Regions from separate parts of the Mesorhizobium sp. M0030 genome, predicted to be linked through region 2. Evidence: predicted binding sites of a transcription regulator. Region 2 holds the regulator's gene; the other holds the start of a gene.
What was found. The regulator PhoB, encoded in region 2, activates phosphate uptake and scavenging genes when phosphate is short. The targets are predictions, from matches to a motif close to TGTCATNNANCTGTCAT.

Region 1: the regulator PhoB is predicted to act here: its motif matches at 6,071-6,087, upstream of olsB (l-ornithine N(alpha)-acyltransferase).

Annotation. Positions count from the first base shown of each region.
Region 1 covers NZ_JAMYVE010000011.1:129,655-140,542, reverse strand. The annotation lists gene NKJ80_RS21810 (RsmD family RNA methyltransferase) at 1-972, shown strand, start outside; gene NKJ80_RS21805 (TrmH family RNA methyltransferase) at 1,007-1,864, shown strand; gene lspA (signal peptidase II) at 1,861-2,349, shown strand; gene acuI (acrylyl-CoA reductase (NADPH)) at 2,455-3,444, shown strand; gene NKJ80_RS21790 (response regulator) at 3,586-5,874, shown strand; gene olsB (l-ornithine N(alpha)-acyltransferase) at 6,151-7,026, shown strand; gene NKJ80_RS21780 (trimeric intracellular cation channel family protein) at 7,127-7,759, opposite strand; gene grpE (nucleotide exchange factor GrpE) at 7,879-8,508, opposite strand; gene NKJ80_RS21770 (hypothetical protein) at 8,768-8,968, shown strand; gene NKJ80_RS21765 (fatty acid desaturase) at 9,053-10,075, shown strand; gene NKJ80_RS21760 (DUF934 domain-containing protein) at 10,395-10,888, opposite strand, start outside.
Region 2 covers NZ_JAMYVE010000009.1:82,216-93,103, forward strand. The annotation lists gene NKJ80_RS18820 (PAS domain-containing hybrid sensor histidine kinase/response regulator) at 1-3,243, shown strand, start outside; gene NKJ80_RS18825 (substrate-binding domain-containing protein) at 3,740-4,768, shown strand; gene pstC (phosphate ABC transporter permease subunit PstC) at 4,865-6,325, shown strand; gene pstA (phosphate ABC transporter permease PstA) at 6,322-7,638, shown strand; gene pstB (phosphate ABC transporter ATP-binding protein PstB) at 7,656-8,480, shown strand; gene phoU (phosphate signaling complex protein PhoU) at 8,522-9,226, shown strand; gene phoB (phosphate regulon transcriptional regulator PhoB) at 9,243-9,932, shown strand; gene NKJ80_RS18855 (ROK family protein) at 9,963-10,888, opposite strand, start outside.

The DNA of each region.
Region 1 (10,888 bases), on a different contig from region 2:
CAACGCCACGAAACAAAACCGGACGACCGGTCTGATCCGAAGCCCGCCCCCCGTGTCCTGGCGCGTCGCGAAGGCATCCTGCCCACTGAGCGCCTGCCGGTGATCCTCGAAGTGGCGCCCAATCAGGATTATGCACTGCTCGACAGCGGTGCCGGCGAGAAGCTCGAACAATACGGCCCCTACCGCATCGTGCGGCCCGAGGGACAGGCGATCTGGCAAAAGGCCTTACCGGCCAGGGACTGGGACCGCGCCGACGCCATCTTCACCGGCGACACCGACGAGGAAGGCATCGGCCGCTGGCGGTTCCCGAAGGTACCGCTGGGCGAGACCTGGCCGATGAAGCATGACGGCATCGACTATCTCGGCCGCTTCACCTCGTTTCGCCATGTCGGCGTCTTCCCCGAGCAGGCTTCGCACTGGGACCATATGGCCAGCCTGATCGCGGCGGCCAAGCGCCCGATCAAGGTGCTGAACCTGTTCGGCTATACCGGGCTCGCGTCTCTGGTGGCCGCCCGCGCCGGCGCCGAGGTCACCCATGTCGATGCCTCCAAGAAGGCGGTCGGCTGGGCGCGCGAAAACCAGGAAATGGCCGGTCTCGGCAGCAAGCCGATCCGCTGGATCGTCGACGATGCAGTGAAATTCGCCGAGCGCGAAGAGCGCCGCGGCAGCCGCTACGACATCATCCTGTTCGACCCGCCTGCCTATGGCCGCGGACCCAAGGGCGAGGTCTGGCAGTTGTTCGAGGACCTGCCCGGCCTGACCGACCTTTGCCGCGCGATCCTGACGCCGAAACCGGTCGCCATAGTGCTGACCGCCTATTCCATCCGCGCCTCCTTCTTCGCCATCCATGCCTTGATGCGCGACACCTTTGCCGGCATGGGCGGCACGGTTGAATCAGGCGAACTGATCATCCGCGAGCAGTCCGCCGGGCGGGCGCTGTCGACATCGCTGTTTTCGCGCTGGGTGGCCTGAATGCCCCGGAGACCTGAATGCCCGGGAGTCCCGAATGAATGAGCGGCACGCCGGCGCGCCCGGGCAGGTCAAGGAAGTCACCAGCCTTGCCAATCCGCTGATCAAGGACATCAAGGCGCTCGCCCAGAAGAAATTCCGCGACCAGCAGAACGCCTTCATGGCCGAAGGGCTGAAGCTGGTCATCGACGCCCTCGACCTCGGCTGGTCGATCAGGACGCTGGTTTTCGCCAAGGCCGGACGCGGCAATGCGGCGGTCGAAAAGGTGGCGGCGCGCACGGTTGCCGCCGGCGGCACCGTGCTCGAAGTGTCCGAAAAAGTGCTGGTCGCCATCACCCGCCGTGACAATCCGCAAATGGTGGTCGGCGTCTTCCGGCAAAAACTGCTGCCGCTAAGAGACATCCGCGCTCACGACGGCGACGTCTGGGTGGCGCTCGACCGGGTGCGCGATCCCGGCAATCTCGGCACCGTCATCCGCACCGTCGATGCCGTCGGCGCCAAGGGCGTCATCCTGGTCGGCGAGACTACCGATCCTTTTTCTGTCGAGACCGTGCGCGCCACCATGGGCTCGATCTTCGCCGTGCCGGTGACCAAGGCGACGCCGGAAGCATTTCTGGCTTGGCGAAACAGCTTCTCGGGCCTGGTGGTCGGCACCCATCTGAAGGGTGCGGTCGACTACCGCTCGGTCGATTTCTCCCGAGGACCGGTGCTCTTGATGATGGGCAATGAGCAGCAGGGCCTGCCCGACAATCTGGCGGAAAGCTGCGACCGGCTGCTGCGGATTCCGCAGGCCGGCCGCGCCGATTCGCTCAATTTGGCGGTCGCCACCGGAATCATGCTGTTCGAGATCCGGCGCGGCGCTCTGAAACTTGCTCCCGAGGACGCCACATCGTGAAATCATGGTCTCCCTATGCGCTGCTGGTGGTGGTGGCAATCGCGCTCGACCAGTGGATAAAGCATCTGATCGAGACCGGCCTCGCCTTTCAGGAAAAGCTCGACCTGATGCCGTTCCTGGCGCTGTTTCGCACCTACAATACCGGTATTGCCTTTTCGATGTTCTCGTCTTTCGGCGACACCGGCCTGGTCGTCATCGCGGTCGTCGTCGTCGCCTTCGTGCTTTATCTGGCAACGCGTACGCCATCCGGCCATGTGCTGGCCCGCATCGGCTTTGCCCTGATCATCGGCGGCGCGATCGGCAATCTGATCGACCGCGCCGTCTACGGCCACGTCATCGACTATATATTGTTCCACACGCCGGTATGGTCCTTCGCCGTCTTCAACCTCGCCGATGCCTTCATTTCGGCCGGCGCGGCGCTGGTCGTCTTCGACGAGTTCATCGGCTGGCGGCGCGAGGCCAAGCCGCAAGGCCCAGGAGCCTGACGGCCCGACTCTTTTGACCAATTGACCTCGCCGGACGGTCGCCGCACAGTTCGGCCAGAGCCAGCCAATGCCGACCGCCAGCCTTTGCGAAGCCGAGGAGAAGAGATGCCTGAAACCTTCAAAGCCATCCTCGTTTCGCGCGACGCCGAAAAGAAACAGTCGGTGGAGGTCGTCGATTTCGGCGAAGCCGATCTGATGGAAGGCGACGTCACTGTCGCCGTCGAGGCGACGACGGTCAACTACAAGGACGGGCTGGCCATCACTGGGAAAGCGCCAGTGATCCGCCGCTGGCCGCTGGTGCCGGGCATCGATTTCGCCGGAACCGTCCTCTCCTCATCGCATGCCGACTGGCGCAAGGGCGACAAGGTCATCCTCAATGGCTGGGGCGTCGGCGAGACGCATTTCGGCGCCTATGTCGGGCGCGCGCGCGTCAACGGCGACTGGCTGGTGCCGTTGCCCGACGGCATCAGCGCGCACGATGCGATGGCGGTCGGCACCGCCGGCTATACGGCCATGCTCAGCGTCATGGCGCTGGAGCGGCACGGCATCCTGCCGGATCGCGGCCCGGTGGTGGTGACGGGTGCGGCCGGCGGCGTTGGGTCGGTCGCGGTCTCGATCCTGTCCAGCCTTGGCTATCACGTCATCGCCTCGACCGGCCGCAACGCCGAGAGCCCCTATCTGATCGACCTCGGTGCCGCCGAAGTGATTTCGCGTGAGGAACTCTCCCAGCCGGCCAAGCCGCTGGCCAAGGAGCGCTGGGCCGGCGGCATCGATGCCGTCGGCAGCCACACGCTGGCCAATGTGCTGTCGATGACTGCCTATGGCGGCGCGGTCGCCGCCTGCGGCCTGGCGGGTGGCATGGATCTGCCGTCGAGCGTCGCCCCGTTCATCCTGCGCGGCGTCTCGCTGCTCGGCATCGATTCAGTGATGGCGCCAAAGGCTGTGCGGCTGGAAGCCTGGCGCCGCATCGGCAGCGATCTTGATCTCAAGAAGCTCGCCGGCCTCTCGACGACCATCGGCTTCGACGGCATCATCACCGCCGCCCATGACATCGTCGAGGGCAAGATCAGGGGCCGCGTGGTTGTCGATATGTGAGGCTCCCGAAGCATGATCCCGAAGGGAATCAGGTTTCGGAAAAGATCAGGCGATGCGGAAAACCGCCAAAAATGCATGACCGCTAAAATTCGAACGATCCGCCGCGCTTTTCCATAATCTCTATCTGGCAAGGAGTTCCGCATGATCGCGGAGTCCGCCAGGAAAGAGAAGAGCCGTGCCGAAAGCGTCGACGGGCCGAGTCCGGCGACGGCGAAGCGGCAGCGTGTTGCGCCGCCGCCGCTGGCGCCGGATTTGCCGCGCGCCACGTCCGAGGGCCTGCCGTTCCTGACGGTGGTCGCCAGTGTCGTGCTGGCGGGCCTCTCCCACCTCACCGGTGCGCCGATCTTCATCACCCTCGGCCTGCTGGCAACAGGCCTTGCCGGCGTCGCCATGCACCTGCGCAGCCGGCGCACCGTCCGCCGCGCGGCGGCCTTGCTCGACGAAACCGCGGCCCGTAGCCGCGCCGAAATCGAGACGCTGGCCGACCGCATGTGGGAGATGCAGGAGAGCGAGGAGCGTTTTCGCGGGCTGATCGATGCGCTCGGCGATCTCGTCGTCCACCGCGACCGCGACGGCCACATCGTCTACGCCAACAAGGTTTTCGCCAGCCTCGTCGGAACCGACCAACGCGACCTTGCCGGCAGGACTCTGGCCGACCTCGGCATCGATGTCGGTATCGTTCCCGACGCCGCCTTTTCGGATCACGAATGCCTGAGTTCCACCGACGTCTCCATCCGCACGCCGAACGGTCCGCGCTGGTTCTCGTGGATCGAACTGTCGGTACGCGACAAGGATAGCGGCGCCGTCTCGCACCGGGCGATTGCCCGCGACATCACCGCGCGCAAACGCGCCGAATCCTCGCTGATCACCGCGCGCGAGCGCGCCGAATATGCCAGCCAGGCCAAGTCGCGCTTCCTCGCCACCGTCAGCCATGAGATCCGCACGCCGATGAACGGCATCATGGGCATGGCCAAGCTACTGGCCGACACCAATCTGTCGCCCGAGCAGCGCACCTATGTCGGCGCCGTCTCGACCTCGGCCAGCGCGCTTTTGGCGCTCATCGAGGATTTGCTCGACTATTCCAAGATAGAGGCCGGCCGTTTCGACCCGGAGCCGCAGCCGACATCGCTGCGCGAAATCGCCGACAACATCATCGAACTGATGGCGGCGAAAGCCTTCGCCAAGAACATCGGCCTCGGCTGTCATGTCGAGCCCGACGTGCCGCAGATGATCATGGCCGATCCGGGAAGAGTCAGGCAGGTGCTGCTCAACCTGATCGGCAATGCGATCAAGTTCACCGACACCGGCGGCGTGCTGGTTTCTGTTGCACGGGCCCGCACCGAGACCAGCGACCGCATCTGCTTCACCGTCGCCGACACCGGCCCTGGCCTGCGCGAAGAGGATATGGAGCGCATCTTCGAGGAGTTCGAACAGTCCGACGGCACCTCGACCCGCACCCATGGGGGCGCCGGCCTCGGTCTGGCCATATCGAGGCGCCTGGTCGCCGCCATGGGCGGTGCCATTTCGGTGTCGAGCCGGCTTGGCGAGGGATCGGAATTCGTCTTCGAGATCCCGGCCGCAGGAGCAACCGAAGCACCGCAGAACCGGCAGAACATCCTGGCCGGCCGGCGCGCCGTGATCGTGTCGAAGAACGCCGTCGAGGCGGACGCCATCGCCCGCACCATCCGTGCCCATGGCGGCGCCGTCGACGTCGCCGCAACCGCTTCCCAGGCGACGCCCTTCGCCGAACATTGCGATGTGCTGTTGATCGACGCGGCCCTGGAGGACGGCGACGGCAGACTGCTCAAGCGCCTGCGCCAGAGTGGCTTTGCCGATTGCGAGGCGATCACGCTGATCGCGCCGACCGACCGCGGCATGCTTGGCGAATTCCGCACCAGCGGCTACGCCACCTTCTTGGCGAGGCCGGTGCGCGGCGAAACCCTGCTGCGCGTGCTGCTGACCAGTCATGCCCCTGCCTTGCCGCCGCCCAAGCCGGAAAAGACCGGCGCGTCCTCGCTTCGTGCCCATGGCGGGCGCCAGCAAGGTTTGTCGGTGCTGATCGCCGAAGACAACGACATCAACGCCATGCTTGCCCGCGCCACGCTTTTGAAGGCGGGACATCGCGTGAAAGTGGTCGGCAATGGCAAGGCCGCGGTCGAGGCGGTGACCGAAGCCGGGCTGAAAAATCGCTTCGATGTGGTGCTGATGGATTTGCACATGCCGGTCATGGACGGGCTGGACGCGATCGCCGCCATCCGCCGCCACGAGGAGGAAATGGCTGTGCCGCCGGTTCCGATCATGGTGCTTTCGGCCGACAGCCAGGAAAAGACTCGCCACACCGTGCTCGCCCATGGCGCCAGCGGCTTTGTCACCAAGCCGCTCGATCCCGACGCGCTGGTCCATGCCGTCGAGGGCCAGGTGGCCGCCTGAATTCATGTCGCTCGAAAATGGCCCCGGTTTTGAGAAGACGACATGCACAAAACAAAGACTTGAAGCGCGTCGCGTGAATCGTCCCAGCGCGACGCGCTTCAAGGTGACGCTGGCGCAATCCTCGCGTCACGTAGGTAGCCGAATGAGGGTTTTCGCCAGCCGACGAAGTATTGCCCGTCGCGCCGTATCACGGTACTGTCACAATCCTGTTGCACCTACACCGTATCCCCGTGCCAAGAGGGATGGCTCGAAGGAGAATCACTCGTGCATACAGTTATGCCGGAATGTGACACTCGGCCCAGCGCAGGCGGCGCTTTGCTCGCCGCGCGGAACGCCGATGCCGTCGCAACAGGCGCACCGCTGGGCCGTATCGGCAATCTCGAAGTGCGGCTTGCCCGCAATGAGGCCGAGATCGCCGCCGCGCAGGAAGTGCGCTACCGGGTGTTCTATGACGAGCTTGGCGCCAGGAAGGACCTGTTCCAGGCGCAGGACCGGCGCGACGCCGACCGCTTCGACCCGCTGTGCGACCATCTCCTGGTGCTTGACACCTCGATCTCCGGCCCCGAGCATCGCCGCATCGTCGGCACTTACCGCCTGCTGCGGCAAGAGATTGCGGCGACCGCCGGCGGCTTCTATTCCGAAGGCGAGTTCGAACTGACCAAGCTGATCGCCCGCCATCCCGGCCAGCGCTTCCTTGAGCTCGGCCGCTCCTGCGTGCTGCCGGAATATCGCTCGAAGCGCACCATTGAGGCGCTGTGGCAAGGCATCTGGGCCTACATCAACCACTATGAGATCGGCGTGATGACCGGTTGTGCCTCGTTCCCTGGCACGGTGCCGGCTGCGCATGCCGAGGCGCTCACCTACCTTGCCCATCACTGCCGGACCAACTCCGCCTGGGATGTGCGGGCGGTCTCCGGCCGCTATTGCTCGATGGATCTGATGCCGATCGAGGCGGTCAACGCCAAGGCGGCGATCGCGGCCATGCCGCCGCTGGTCAAGGGCTATCTGCGCGTCGGCGCCCGCATCGGCGACGGCTGCGTCATCGACCGTGAGTTCTCCACCGTCGATGTGTTCGTGGTGATGCCGGTCAAGGAAATCGGCGCCCGCTACGTCAACTATTATGGCGGGGAAGCGCAGCGCTTTGCGGCGTGAGGCAGTAGGCAGTAGGCATTAGGCATTAGGCAGTAGTGAAGGCTGCCGCGAATTGCTGACTACCGACTATTCCCTATTCCCTATTCCCTAATCCCTCTCCCTACGGAATATCCTCCGGTCGCCGTCCCGGGCGGCTCTTGTAGGACGGAAAGGTCCAGCCGAATTTCAGCGCGCCGCCGCGCACCAGGAAAGCCGCGACGAAGCCGGCGATATCCGAGGCGAGCGGCGGCAGGCCGGCAAGATCGCCAAGTGTGTAGAGGCCGGCGCCCGCGAGTGCGGCGGTGACGTAGATTTCGGGCCTGAGCAGCACCGATGGCTCGCCGGCCAGCAGATCGCGCAGGATGCCGCCAAATGTGGCGGTCAACACGCCCATAACAACGGAGACGACCGGCGAGCCGGTGATGGCCAGCCCCTTGGCCGCGCCCATTACGGAAAAGGCCGCCAATCCGATGGCGTCGAGCCAGAGCAGCCATTTCCAGCGGGATTCGACGCGGTGGGCGATGAAGAAGACCAGCACCGCAACCGCCGCGCAAACCAGCACATAGCCGGAGTTGGCGACCCAAAAGACGGGCAGGTTGAGGATGACGTCGCGAAGCGTGCCGCCGCCAATGCCGGTGACGCTGGCCAGAAACAGGAAGCCGATAATGTCGAGCTGCTTGCGCGAAGCCGCCAACGCCCCGGTCGCGGCAAAGACGGCGACGCCGGCATAGTCGAGGAGGTCGATGGGTGTCAGGGACATGAGGTAGTAGGGATTGGGAATTAGGGAAAGTATGAATAACACGAAGCCGCGCGATTGATACGCCTGCCCCTATTCCCTATTCCCTATTCCCTATTCCCTACTGCCTACCCTACTCACGCATCCTTCTCGGCCTGCTCGTTCACCGGCCCCGGCTCGACCGGCGCTTCGGTGGCCGCGATCTTGGGGCCGCCCTTGGCGACCCCGACCATGGCCGGCCGCAGCACGCGCTCGCCGATCGAATAGCCCGGCTGCACGACCTGGACGACGGTGTTGGCCGGCACATCGGGATTGGGCACTTCGAACATCGCCTGGTGGAAATTCGGGTCGAACTTCTCACCTTCCGGTTCGAGCTTCTTCACCCCATGCCGTTCCAGCGTCGACAGCATGGCGCGCTCGGTGATCTCGACGCCGTCGATCAGCGCCTTGAAGCCGGCATCTCCGGCCGCTTTCGCCTCGGCGGGGATAGCATCGAGCGCGCGGCGCAGATTGTCCGACACCGACAGCATGTCGCGGGCGAAATTGGCCACCGCATAGGCGCGCGCATCATGCACGTCGCGGGCGGTGCGGCGGCGCAGATTCTCCATCTCGGCTGCGACGCGCAGCGCGCGGTCCTTCAGCTCCTCGTTTTCCTTCAGCAGCCGCACCAGCGCTTCATAGTCGCCGTCGATGCCGCCTTGCGTGCGCTCGGCCTCGGCCGTTTCGATATCCTCGGGCGCGCGTTCGTCTTTTGTCTGGTCGCTCATCGCCATTTCCCGTCATTCGAATGGTTTGGATTTGCGCCCGATATCGAGGTTTGGCGGCCAAAAATCAAGGGGCAAGCCCAGGAGGACGCCCCACAGCAGGCAATGTTGCGGGCTGCCCGTCGGACTTGGTGCGGGGCGCAAGGACGTTCAAAATTAATTCAAACTTTACCGTAACGGCAGCCTTTGCTTGCCAATACCCCGCTATGGGGAACCATTCAAAGCTTGGAGGAGTTTTGAAACCGACACAGGATTTGAGACAATGGACCGCAATACTGGCAACAGAAGCGAAGAGCTCGCCGCCGACATCAGGCGCCAGTTCGGCACCGAGGCGACGACGCGCTTCTTGCGCACCTTGCCGGCCTTCCGCACCGAGGCCGACATTCCCGCCCGTTTCCGGGATCTGCTCGACCGGCTGGACGGCATAGAAGCCAGCATGGCCGGCGGCCAACGCCGTCAATAGCGATGCTATCGCGCGACAATTACGCGCAGTAATTTTGCGTGAGCTTTTCCTTGCGGCAGCGGGACGCCCCGCCTATGCTTCCTGATGAACATGATTTCCCCCGAGACGGCCGCCAACAGCAAGCGCGCCTGGTTGAAGATCCTGGCGCGCTACAAGAAGCCCGACCGGCGACGCAGCACTCTTGAACTCGCCATCACCCTTATTCCTTTCGTTACGCTGTGGGCGCTGTCTTCGGCAGCCTATTCCTATGGCCACTGGTGGGGCTTGATCCTGATCCTTCCCGCCGCCGGTTTTCTGGTGCGGATCTTCATGATCCAGCACGATTGCGGCCACGGCTCCTTCTTCGCCAACCGCACTGCCGACGACTGGATCGGCCGCGCGCTCGGCGTGCTGACGCTGACCCCTTACGATTGCTGGCGGCGCGCGCACGCCACCCATCACGCCAGCGCCGGCAATCTTGACGAGCGCGGCATGGGCGATATCAGGACGTTGACGGTTGCTGAATACCGGCAGCTGTCTTGGCGGGGACGCCTTGCCTATCGTCTCTACCGCCATCCCCTGGTGATGTTCGGCCTTGGCCCGATCTGGCTGTTCATCTTCGAGCAGAGGCTGCCGGTCGGCATGATGCGCGGCGGCCTGACGCCCTGGGTGTCGTCGATGACCACCAATCTCGGCATCGCGGTCGCGGCAGCGCTGCTTATCTGGCTGGTCGGCCCCGGCGCTTTCCTGATCGTCCATTTGCCGATCGTGATCCTGGCCGGATCGGCCGGAATCTGGCTGTTCTACGTCCAGCACCAGTTCGAGGAGACGGAATGGGCGAAGGACGAAGAGTGGGAATTCCAGCGTGCCGCCCTGCACGGCTCGTCCTATTATGATTTGCCGCCGGTGCTGAACTGGTTCACCGGCAATATCGGCGTCCATCACGTGCACCATCTCTCGGCCAAGGTGCCGGGCTACCGGCTGCAGGAAGTGCTGCGCGACTATCCCGAACTGCGCGGCATCGGCCGCGTCACGCTCCTCGACAGCCTGCGCTGCGTCAAGCTTGCGTTGTGGGACGAGAACCGCCGCAAGCTGGTCTCGTTTCGCGAAGCGCGGGCCTTGGCCTAAAAGCAATTCCAGCAAAGTGTGAGGCGGTTTTCCGGGCTTTCGCTTGGGAATTCCGTAAGACAAAGAAAAAAACCGCCGCACCGAAGGCGCGGCGGCATCTCCCAAAAACCGGCTCAGGCAGCCTTGCGCTCCTCGCGCATCCAGACCTTGCAGCCCTGATCATGTCAGGCGCCTTTTCGGCGATCATGATGGACGGTGCATTGGTGTTGCCGCCGATGAGCGCCGATTCCTCCCTCGCGCCCGGCGGATATTTCCGTCCGGACAGCCAGGAGAAGGCCCGATCACAGTCTTTGTAAAGACAGGCGGAATTACCGTCGCGTCAGCTGTTGCGAACGCGCCGCCAGGAGTATTTCGGCCCCTTCGGCTCCGACGCTTCGGTCGGCTGATAGTAAAGGCCCAGCCCGCCTGTGCGGCCTTCTTCGAGGCGCTTCAGCAGAACCGGGTTGGAGATCTCGAACTCGTCGAAGCCGAGGCGCAGCATATGCGGCAGCTGGTCGACGAGCACCTGGCCCGTGGCGCGGACCGCGCCCTCGAAATCGTAGCGGCTGCGCAGCAATTCGCCCTTGGAAAACGAGCGGCCGTCGCTGAAGGCCGGAAAGGCCAGCGCCACCAGCGACAGCTGGTCGAGCAGATCCACGATCTTTTCCAGCTGGTCGCCCGGCAGCAATGCGACGCCCAGCCGCTCCTTGGCCGAGCGCCGCACCTCGGCATCAAGGCCGAGAAATGCCTGCAACGGCAGGATGAAGCGGCCATTGCCCGCCAGTGCATCCGCACTTTCGGCATGTGTCCACTCGTCTTCGCGAAACCCCGTCC
Region 2 (10,888 bases):
CTGGCCGAGGCGGTGATCAACGGCGTCAAGGATCCGATCTTCGTCAAGGACGACAATCTGCGTTTCGTCTTCGTCAATGAGGCGTTTTCGGCACTGTTCGGACAGAGCCCGCAAGCGATGCTGGGCAGGCCCGGCGGCGACTTCCTCAAGCAAAAGGACGCCGCCCAATTCGAAGACAGCGAACGCGCCGTGCTGGCGACCGGCACGCCCTACGAGGTCGAGGAGACTTTCGACGCCGAGGGCGCCAGCCGCTCGCGCATCGTGCGCAAGAACCGCGTCGGCATGCCCAGCGGCCGCAACTATGTCGCCGGTTTCCTGTTCGACATCTCCGACATGAAGCGCCGCGAGACCGAAGCCGAGGACGCCCGCAAGAACCTCGCCACGGTGCTGGAGTCGCTGCCGGCGGCCGTCATCATCTATGACCGCGACGACAAGTTCGTCTTTGCAAACCGCAAGCTGCAGGACACGCTGCCGGAGCTGAAACCGGCATGGCAGCCCGGCCGCAGCTTCCGCGAGGCCCTGGAACTCGGACATTCGGTCGGCTATTTCCGATCGAGCGGCGATCGAGAAATCGATAGGCTCTATGAAGGCGACCCCGATGTCTGGCTCAATGCCATCCTCGCCCGCTATCGCCTGCCCAACTCGTCCTATGAGCGCCTCAATGCGGACGGCCGCTGGTATCAGGTCTACGATATGCGCACCGAGGACGGCACCTTCATCGGCGTGCGCGTCGACATCTCGGAGATCAAGAGCCGCGAAAAGGCGCTGCAGGAAAGCATGCGCCAGATCGACCTGTTCCGCCACGTCATGGACGAACTGCCGGTCGCCGCCTTCATCAAGGCGCAGGATCTGAGCATGGAATTCGTCAACAAGGCCTGGTGCGCGCTGACCGGCATCCCCAAGGAGGAAGTCATCGGCCGGACCGATCTCCAGCTTTTCGGCATCGACGACGCCGAAACCTACACCCATGACGACACCGAGGTCGTCGTCACCGGCCGCGGCCGCGAGATCGAGGAGCCCGTTACCCATCGCGACGGCACGGTGCGGCAATTGATGACGCGCAAGAGCCGGCTGGTGGCGCTCGATGGGTCGGTGCACCTTGTCGGCTCCAGCACCGACATCACCGACGTCAAGGCGCGCGAGCAGGCGCTGGAAGAGAGCATGCGCGAGAACGAGGTGTTCCGCAATCTCATCGACAACGTGCCGGTGTCGATCTACGCCAAGCGCTCCGACCTCAGGCAGTTCTACGTCAACAAGGGCTGGTGTGACCTCACCGGCCTCCGCAGGGAAGACGCGATCGGCAAGACGGACATCGAGATTTTCGGCGAAGACGGCGAAGCCTTCGTCAACAGCGATCTCGCCGTGCTGCGCACAGGCGATACACAGGAGATCGAGGAAACGGTGACGCTTGCCGACGGCAGCGTGCGCCACCAGTTCGCCCGCAAGGGCGCGATGATCGCGTCCGACGGTTCGCTCTATCTGATTGGGTCGACCACCGACATCACCGAACTGAAGCTGCGCGAGGCCGAACTGCGCGAGGCGCGCCAGCGCGCCGTGCTGGCCGACCGCGCCAAGTCGGAATTCCTGGCCAATATGAGCCACGAGATCCGCACGCCGATGAACGGCGTACTCGGCATGGCCGAGTTGCTGGCCAAATCCGACCTCGATCCCAAGCAGAAGACGTTCACCGATATCATCGTCAAGTCGGGTAACGCGCTCTTGACCATCATCAACGACATACTGGACTTCTCCAAGATCGATGCCGGACAGCTGGTGCTCGACCCTGCGCCCTTCAACCTGCCCGAAGCGATCGAGGATGTGGCGACGCTGATATCGACGCGCGCCAAGGAGAAGGACCTCGAGCTCATCGTGCGCGTCGAGCCGGGCCTGGAAAGCCTGTTCGTCGGCGATGTCGGTCGCGTCAGGCAGATCGTCACCAATCTGGTCGGCAACGCGGTGAAGTTTACCGACGAAGGCCACGTGCTGGTCGACGTGACCGGACAAAGGGGGCCGACGGGGACAAAGCTTACCGTTTCGGTCACCGACACCGGCATCGGCATTCCGCAGCAGAAATTAAAGCTCGTCTTCGAAAAATTCAGTCAGGCCGACACCTCGTCGACCAGACGCCACGAAGGCACAGGGCTCGGGCTCGCCATCACCTCGCGGCTGGTCGAGTTGATGGGCGGCGAGATCGGTGTCGAGAGCGCCGAAGGCAAGGGCTCGACCTTCTGGTTCACCGTGACATTGCCCAGGGCCGAGGAACAGACCGGACGGCGGATCATGCCGGTCGACGTGACCGGCTCACGGGTGCTGATCGTCGACGACAATGCCGTCAACCGATCGATCCTGAGCGAGCAGATGGCGTCATGGACCTTCGATTCCTGCGCCGCCGAAAGCGGACCCGAAGGGCTCAAGGTGCTGGTCGCCGCGGCTGCCTACGGCGTGCCGGTCGACTGCGTCGTGCTCGATTATCAGATGCCGGGGATGAGCGGCGCCGAAATGGCGCGCGTCGTGCGCAACACCGCAGGGCTGGCCGACACGCCGATCATCATGCTGACCTCGGTCGACCAGTCGCTCGCCAACACCAGCTATCGCGATCTCGGCATCGACGCCCAGCTGATCAAGCCGGCGCGTTCCTCGGTGCTTCTGGAAACGCTGGTCGCCACCATCCAGCGGCACCATCACAATATCACGGACGGCCGTGTGCTGCCGGCGGCAAGCAGCGGTTCCGGCGGCGGCAGGAACGAACCGTCGCCGGCAAAGCCGCCGCTCGCTGCATCGGAACGCGCCTTGCTGCAACCGCCGCCGGTTCGTGCCCGCGCCCGGGCCGCCGGGGATGAACGCCGGCTCGACATTCTCGTTGCCGAGGACAATGAGGTGAACCAGATGGTGTTCACCCAGATAATCGGCGAAACCGGCTACAGTTTCGAAATCGTCGGCAACGGCCGCAAGGCGCTCGACGCCTTCGGCCGGCTTAATCCGCGCATGATCCTGATGGACGTCTCGATGCCGGAGATGAACGGGCTCGAGGCCACCGCCGCAATTCGCCGGCTGGAAGAACATACGGGTATGCATATCCCGATCGTCGGCGTCACCGCGCATGCCTTGAAGGGCGACCGTGAGCGCTGCCTGGAAGCCGGCATGGACGACTATCTGCCCAAGCCGATCAGCCCCAGGGCGCTGCTCGAAAAGGTCGAGCGCTGGGTCGGCATATCAGGCGAAGCCCAACGAGACGCTGGATAGCAACCTGCGGCGCCGCCGGGATTCGGCCGCGCCGCAACAGCCAAGGATATGGTGCGATCGCACCATATCAAAGCTGGCGCCCAGTCAGGACAATGGTCGCAACGAAACCGCTCATTCAGTTACGGGCGGGAGCAAGCGACCGCCGACAAGAAACAGCGTCGAATCTACCCCAACGGACCTGTTTTTGGCGATGGCTCGGCCAAGATTCGCTCTGGTCACGGGCAACGCGCTCCCGTCCGGTTTTTCTTTCTCGGCATCGCGGCCTGCGGTGTGCCGGGACTTGATGCCAGCACGAATTGCGCAAGCGTCTGATTCCAGCGGCAACTTCCATTCCCACAAACCGGCTTAAAGGGTGCGGCCCACAAGACGTCTGTGCGACGTTACCGGGCTGACACGAAACTGTCATGCGACTGTAATAATCGAAGGCTATTGGCCTCAGCGGGCGCCGGTTTGAAGAGGGCGCCAAGAGACCATCTTCCGAACAGGAGCAGGCCACATGAAGAAATTCCTCGTTACGGCATCGGCCGTGGCGGTAGCGTTCGCCGCATCGTCCGGTGTCGCCGCTGCGCGTGACCAGATCCAGGTCGCCGGTTCGTCGACCGTGCTGCCTTACGCCAAGATCGTCGCCGAGCAGTTCGGCGAAACCTTCACCAACTTCAAGACCCCGGTGGTCGAGTCCGGCGGCAGCGGCGCCGGCATCAAGGAGTTCTGCAAGGGCGTCGGCGAAGACACGATCGATATCGCCAACTCCTCGCGCCCGATCAAGAAGGACGAGCTGAAGTCCTGCGCCGACGCCGGCGTCAAGGACGTCCAGGAAGTCCGCATCGGCTATGACGGCATCGTCTTTGCCACCGACATCAAGGGTCCGGACTGGGCGCTGGTTCCCGCCGACATCTACAAGGCGCTCGCCGCCAAGCTGGTGGTCGACGGCAAGCTGGTCGACAACCCGAACACCAAGTGGAACCAGGTCAATCCGAAGCTGCCCGACTGGGATATCGCCGCCTATATCCCGGGTGAGAAGCACGGCACCCGTGAAGTGTTCGAGACCAAGCTGCTCGACGCCGGCTGCGACAAGGCCGCTTTGAAGGCTGCCGGCATCGCCGACGACAAGGAAATCGGCAAGACCTGCATCGCCATCCGCAAGGACGGCAAGGCTGTCGACATCGATGGCGACTACACCGAGACGCTGGCCCGCATCGACTCCAACAAGACCGGCGTTGGCGTGTTCGGCCTCGCCTTCTACGAGAACAATGCCGACAAGCTGAAGGTCGCTACCGTGGAAGGCATCGTGCCTTCGACGCAGACCATCGCCGATGGCACGTACCCCGTGTCGCGGCCGTTGTTCTTCTACGTCAAGAAGGCGCATCTGGGCGTCGTTCCCGGCCTCAAGGAATATGTCGAGTTCTTCCTTGATGACCAGATGATCGGCCCGGAAAGCCCGCTCGCCCAGTACGGCCTGGTTTCCGCTCCCGACGCCGAACGTCAGGGCCAGCGCGACGCCTTCGCCGCCGGAAAGACGATGTAATCAACCGACCGGATCAGGGCGCGGACCAAATCCGCGCCATGATTTCGCCGCTTGCCGCAACGGTGGCGGCGATCTGAATTTTCCCTGGGGTGGGTGATGTCGTCCTTGCTCGTACTCGCCATAGTCATCGCCATAGGCGTGGTCGCTTTTGTGATCGGCCGCCAGCGCGCAGCGGCGCAGGATACCGGCAAGGTCAAGCCGCATTCGCGCGCGCATTATCATGGCTGGTGGGCCTTTCTGCTCGCGGTCCTGCCTGCCGTCCTGCTGCTCGCCGTCTGGGATATCGGCTCTTCCTTCTATCTCGACCGGCACATCCATGCCGCTTTGCCCGAGCGCACCGCCGACACAAAGGTGGCCAGCGAAGCGCTCGACGCCAGCCTGGTGAAGAGCCTGGCCAAGGGCCTGCGCCGGCTCGATGGCGATACCGCACTTCCCGCTACTTTCGCCGAATTGCAGCCGCTGCTCGCCGCCAAGGGCGTGGCACTGGCCAGCGACACACAGGACTATATGATCCCGATCGCGGTCGAGGCGAACCAGGTCCAGGACCGGCTCGGCCTGTTCGGCGCCGTGCTGACCTTCGCGCTGTCGGTCGCCGGCGCCTTCTATGCGCTGAGGCAGATCGCGCCGCGCGCCAGGGCGCGCAACAATGTCGAGAAGCTGATGCTGTGGGGGCTGCTTGCGGCCTCGACCATCGCCATCCTGACCACGGTCGGCATCGTGCTGTCGATGCTGTTCCAGACGATCACCTTCTTCGAGAGCGTATCGCCGATGAGCTTCTTCTTCGGCACGGTGTGGGATCCGCGTTTCGCCGCCGCCGGTTCCGGCGGCAGCCAGGGTCAGTTCGGCCTGATCCCGCTACTCGCCGGCACGCTCTACATCGCCGCCGTCGCGCTTCTGGTCGCAGTGCCGGTCGGGCTGATGTCGGCGGTCTACATGTCCGAATATGCCTCGCGCGGTGTGCGCTCGGTGGTCAAGCCGGCGTTGGAACTGCTGGCCGGCATTCCGACCATCGTCTACGGCATCTTCGCCGTTGTCACGCTCGGACCGTTCTTGCGCGACCTGTCGGCGGCACTCACCGGCGGCTCGCCCTTCATCCAGGGCCAGAGCATCTTCACCGCCGGTCTGGTGATGGGCGTCATGCTGATCCCGGTCGTGTCCTCTTTGTCCGACGACATCATCACCGCGGTGCCGCGCGCAATGCGTGACGGCTCGCTCGGCCTCGGCGCCACCCGCTCCGAGACGATCAAGCGGGTGATCCTGCCGGCGGCACTGCCCGGCATCGTCGGCGCCATCCTGTTGACGGCGTCGCGCGCCATCGGCGAGACGATGATCGTCGTGCTGGCGGCGGGCGTCGCCGCCAATCTGACGGCCAATCCGTTCGAGGCGATGACGACCATCACCGTCAAGATCGTCAACCAGCTGACCGGCGACCTCGAGTTCAACTCGCCGCAGACGCTGGTCGCCTTCGCGCTCGGCCTGACGCTGTTCGCGCTGACGCTGGTGATGAACATCGTCGCCCTCTACATCGTGCGCAAGTACCGGGAGCAGTACGAATGACCGACATCCCCCTGGACACGATGGCGGGCGCCGTCGCGCGACCGCGCCGCGACATCGGGCTGAAGGCGCGCTATGCCGCCGAACGCCGGTTCCGCATCTATGGCGTGATTGCGATCTCGGTGGGCCTGGCGTTCCTGGCCATCATGCTGATCACCATCGTCTCGAAAGGCTACACCGCCTTCTGGCAGACGACGGTGACGCTGCCGGTCACCTTCGACGAGAAGGTGATCGATCCCTCCGGCAAGCGCGCGACCGACCCTACCGTGCTGATCAAGGCGAACTATCCCAAGCTCGCCGAAAACGCACTGGTGGCCAAGCTCGGCATCGATCCGGCCAACAAGCCGATGATGCTGAAGCTCAAGGGCTTGCTGTCGGAAGGCGCCCGCGTCCAGCTGCGCGACATCGTCTCCGCCGATCCGTCGGTGATCGGCAGGACGCGTGACGTCGACATCCTGGCTGCCGCGAACCTCGACTCGGCCTTCAAGGGCCAGATCGACCTCGGCGTCGATGAAGCGCGCCGCAAGGTGTCCAACCAGCAGATCGACTGGATGAACAAGCTTAAAGCCGACGGCGTGATGGCCGAGCATTTCAACACCGGCCTGTTCACCTATGGCGCCTCCAGCCGGCCCGAAACGTCGGGCATGGGCGTGGCGATCATCGGCTCGTTCTACATGATGGTGATCGTGCTGTTGCTGGCGCTGCCGATCGGCGTCGCCGCCTCCATCTATCTGGAGGAGTTCGCCAAGAAGAACCGCTTTACGGACCTGATCGAAGTCAACATCAACAATCTCGCGGCGGTGCCGTCGATCGTCTTCGGTCTGCTTGGCCTTGCCGTGTTCATCAACTTCCTCGGCATGCCGCGCTCGGCTTCCTTCGTCGGCGGCCTGGTGCTGACCTTGATGACATTGCCGACCATAATCATCGCCACGCGCGCCGCCCTCGCCGCGGTGCCGCCGTCGATCCGCTCGGCGGCCCTAGGTCTCGGCGCCTCCAAGATGCAGATGGTGTTCCATCACATCCTGCCGCTTGCCGCCCCAGGCATCCTTACCGGCACCATCATCGGCCTGGCGCGTGCGCTCGGCGAGACAGCACCGCTGCTCTTGATCGGCATGGTCGCTTTCGTCGCCGATTATCCGACGACGCCTTTCGATCCGGCGACCGCGCTGCCGGTTCAGATCTATATGTGGGCAAACGAGGCTGAGCGCGCTTTTGTCGAGCGCATGTCCGGCGCCATCATCATCCTGCTCGTCTTCCTCATGGCCATGAACATCACCGCGATCGTGCTCCGGCGCCGCTTCGAGCGGCGCTGGTAGAAAAAAGGCAATTTGGTATGAACATCATGACCGAACAGTCCCTTGAGAATGCAGTGGGCGACAAAATGAACGCCAAGTCGAACGAAGTCATCAAGATGCGCGGCGACAAGGTCGGCGTCTTCTACGGCGAGAAGCAGGCGTTGTTCGACGTCAATCTCGACGTGCGTCAGAACCAGGTGACGGCGCTGATCGGCCCGTCCGGCTGCGGCAAGTCGACCTTCCTGCGCTGCCTCAACCGCATGAACGACACCATCGATTTGGCGCGGGTGACCGGCAAGATCACGCTCGATGAAGACGACATCTACGACAAGAACATCGATGTCGTCGAACTGCGCGCCCGCGTCGGCATGGTGTTCCAGAAACCCAACCCGTTCCCGAAGTCGATCTACGAGAACGTCGCCTACGGCCCGCGCATCCATGGGCTGGCCAAGCGCAAGTCCGACATGGACCAGATCGTCGAGCAGAGCCTGAAGAAGGCGGCGATCTGGAACGAGGTCAAGGACCGCCTGCAGGAGCCCGGCACCGGCCTGTCCGGCGGCCAGCAGCAGCGCCTGTGCATCGCGCGCGCCATCGCCGTGTCGCCGGAGGTGATCCTGATGGACGAGCCCTGCTCGGCGCTCGATCCGATCGCCACCGCCCGTGTCGAGGAGCTGATCGACGAACTGCGCCAGAACTACACGATCGTCATCGTCACCCACTCGATGCAGCAGGCGGCGCGCGTGTCGCAGCGCACGGCGATGTTCCATCTCGGCTATCTCGTCGAGGAGGGCGCCACCGACAAGATGTTCACCAACCCCGACGACAAGCGCACCCAGGACTACATTACCGGCCGCTTCGGCTGAGCCGTCCGGCGGGTGAATTTTCAGGCACGAGGACCAAGATCATGGGTGAACATACCGTCGCCTCCTTCGATGAAGAGCTCGGGCAGATCAGCAAGCTGATCCGCGACATGGGCGATCTGGCAGGCTCGATGGTCAGCGGCTCGACCAGGGCGCTGCTCAATTCGGACAATGCGCTGGCACAGCGTGTCGTTTCCGACGACGCCATCATGGATGCGCGCCAGCGCGAACTGGACGACCGCGCCATCACGCTGATCGCCAAGCGCCAGCCGATGGCCAACGATCTGCGCGCCGTGGTCGGCTCGATCCGCATGGCGGGCGACCTCGAGCGCATCGGCGACCTCGCCAAGAACATCGCCAAACGCGTCGGCACCGTGGGCTTGAGCGTCACGCCGCGCGACCTCTCGCACTCCATCGACGCCATGGCGCAACTGGTGCTGATCCAGGTGCAAGGCGTCGTCGAGGAATATGCCGCCACCGATGCGGCAGCGCTTGCAAAACTCAGGAATGACGACGAGCGCATCGACGTCAAATACACGTCCGTGTTTCGTGAGCTCTTGACCTACATGATGGAAGACCCTCGCAACATCACCGCCTGCACGCATCTCTTGTTCTGCGCCAAGAATCTTGAGCGCATCGGCGATCATGTCACCAACATCGCCGAAAATGCGTATTATGTGCTGACCGGCCAGCAATTGCCCGCCAATCGTCCGAAGCAGGACGAGACGGCGATGGCCACGCCGGCCTGATGAGGGTGAACTGCCTATGATCGCGCCACGCATCATGGTCGTGGAGGACGAGGAGCCACTAGGCGTGCTCCTCCGCTACAACCTCGAATCCGAAGGCTATCAGGTCGAGGTGGTGACACGCGGCGACGAGGCCGAGATCCGCCTGCAGGAAAACGTGCCCGATCTCCTGGTGCTCGACTGGATGGTGCCCGCTGTTTCCGGCATCGAGCTCTGCCGGCGGCTTAGAGTGCGGCCCGAAACCGAGCGGCTGCCGATCATCATGCTGACCGCGCGCGGTGAGGAAAGCGATCGCGTGCGCGGCCTGTCCACCGGTGCCGACGACTATCTGGTCAAGCCATTCTCGACGCCGGAGTTCATGGCGCGCGTGAAGGCGCTGCTGCGCCGGGCCAAGCCGGAAGTGCTGTCCAGCGTGCTCAAGGTCGGCGACATCGTGCTCGACCGCGAGTCGCACCGTGTCTACCGCAAGAAGAGCGAGATCAGGCTCGGACCGACCGAGTTCCGGCTGCTCGAATTCATGATGCGCCATCCCGGCCGCGTGTTCTCGCGCAGCCAGCTGCTCGACAATGTCTGGGGCGAGACGATCTACATCGACGAGCGAACCGTCGACGTCCATGTCGGGCGCTTACGCAAAGCGGTCAACAACGGCCGCATGCCGGATGTCATCCGTACCATTCGCGGCGCCGGCTACGCGATCAGGGAAGACTAGGATGCTGCGCGTCGCGCCGTTGCCGGCCATTCAGGCGACATGCTTGCCGGATTTGGCCTGAATGCCCGGCGCGAAAATCTCCTGATCGACGAAGCCGAGCGCGCGCATGGCACAGCCTTCGCGGATCAGCGGCAGCTCGTTGGGCTCGGTGTCGAAGGAGATCGATTTCGAGTGCTGGCCGCCGGCGGTCTGGGCGATCGCTTCGCGCAATGCCGGCTCGATCAGGTCGAAGGCGGCGGCGCTGACGCCAACCATGGCGACAGGCGCCGGGTCGATCAGCGCAAACAGGCTGCCGAGGCCGAAGCCGAGCGCCTCACCGGCCTTGCGATAGGCTTCGCGCTCCGGGCCATCGGTTTCGCGGGCGCGCGCGGCGAGTGCGCGCATATCAGCGTCGCCGATATCGACCGGCTCGGCATCTTCGCTCATCATTTTGGCGCTGCGCCAGATGGCGTAGTTTCCGGCATAGGCCTCGACGCAGCCGCGCCGCCCGCAGCGGCAGAGCGCGCCGCCCGGACGGTGGATCATGTGGCCGAACTCGCCGCCCGAGGAATGGGTGCCGGTGAACAGTTCGCCTTTCAGCACCAGCCCCATGCCGATGCCGTGCGACAAGAGGATCGCGATGAAATTGTCGCGGTAGCGCTCGGGCTGGCGCCATTGCAGGGCCACCGCCATCATATTGCAGTCGTTCTCCATGGTGGCAGGAATGCCGAATTCCGCTTCCAACATGTCGGCGAAGGCAATGTCGGTCAGTGGCGTGATTGGCGACCACAGCATGGCCCGCGCCTGCGAATCGGTGATGCCCTGGATGCCCATGGCAATGCGGGCGATGCTCTGGACATCGAGGTCCGGGTCCGCGAGACGCCGCCCGACGATTGCTACGCATTCGCCGATCAGCTCGTCGCGCGGCATGGTCAGCGTGTCGAGCCGGCGCTGTTCTTCCGCGACCACCTGGCCGG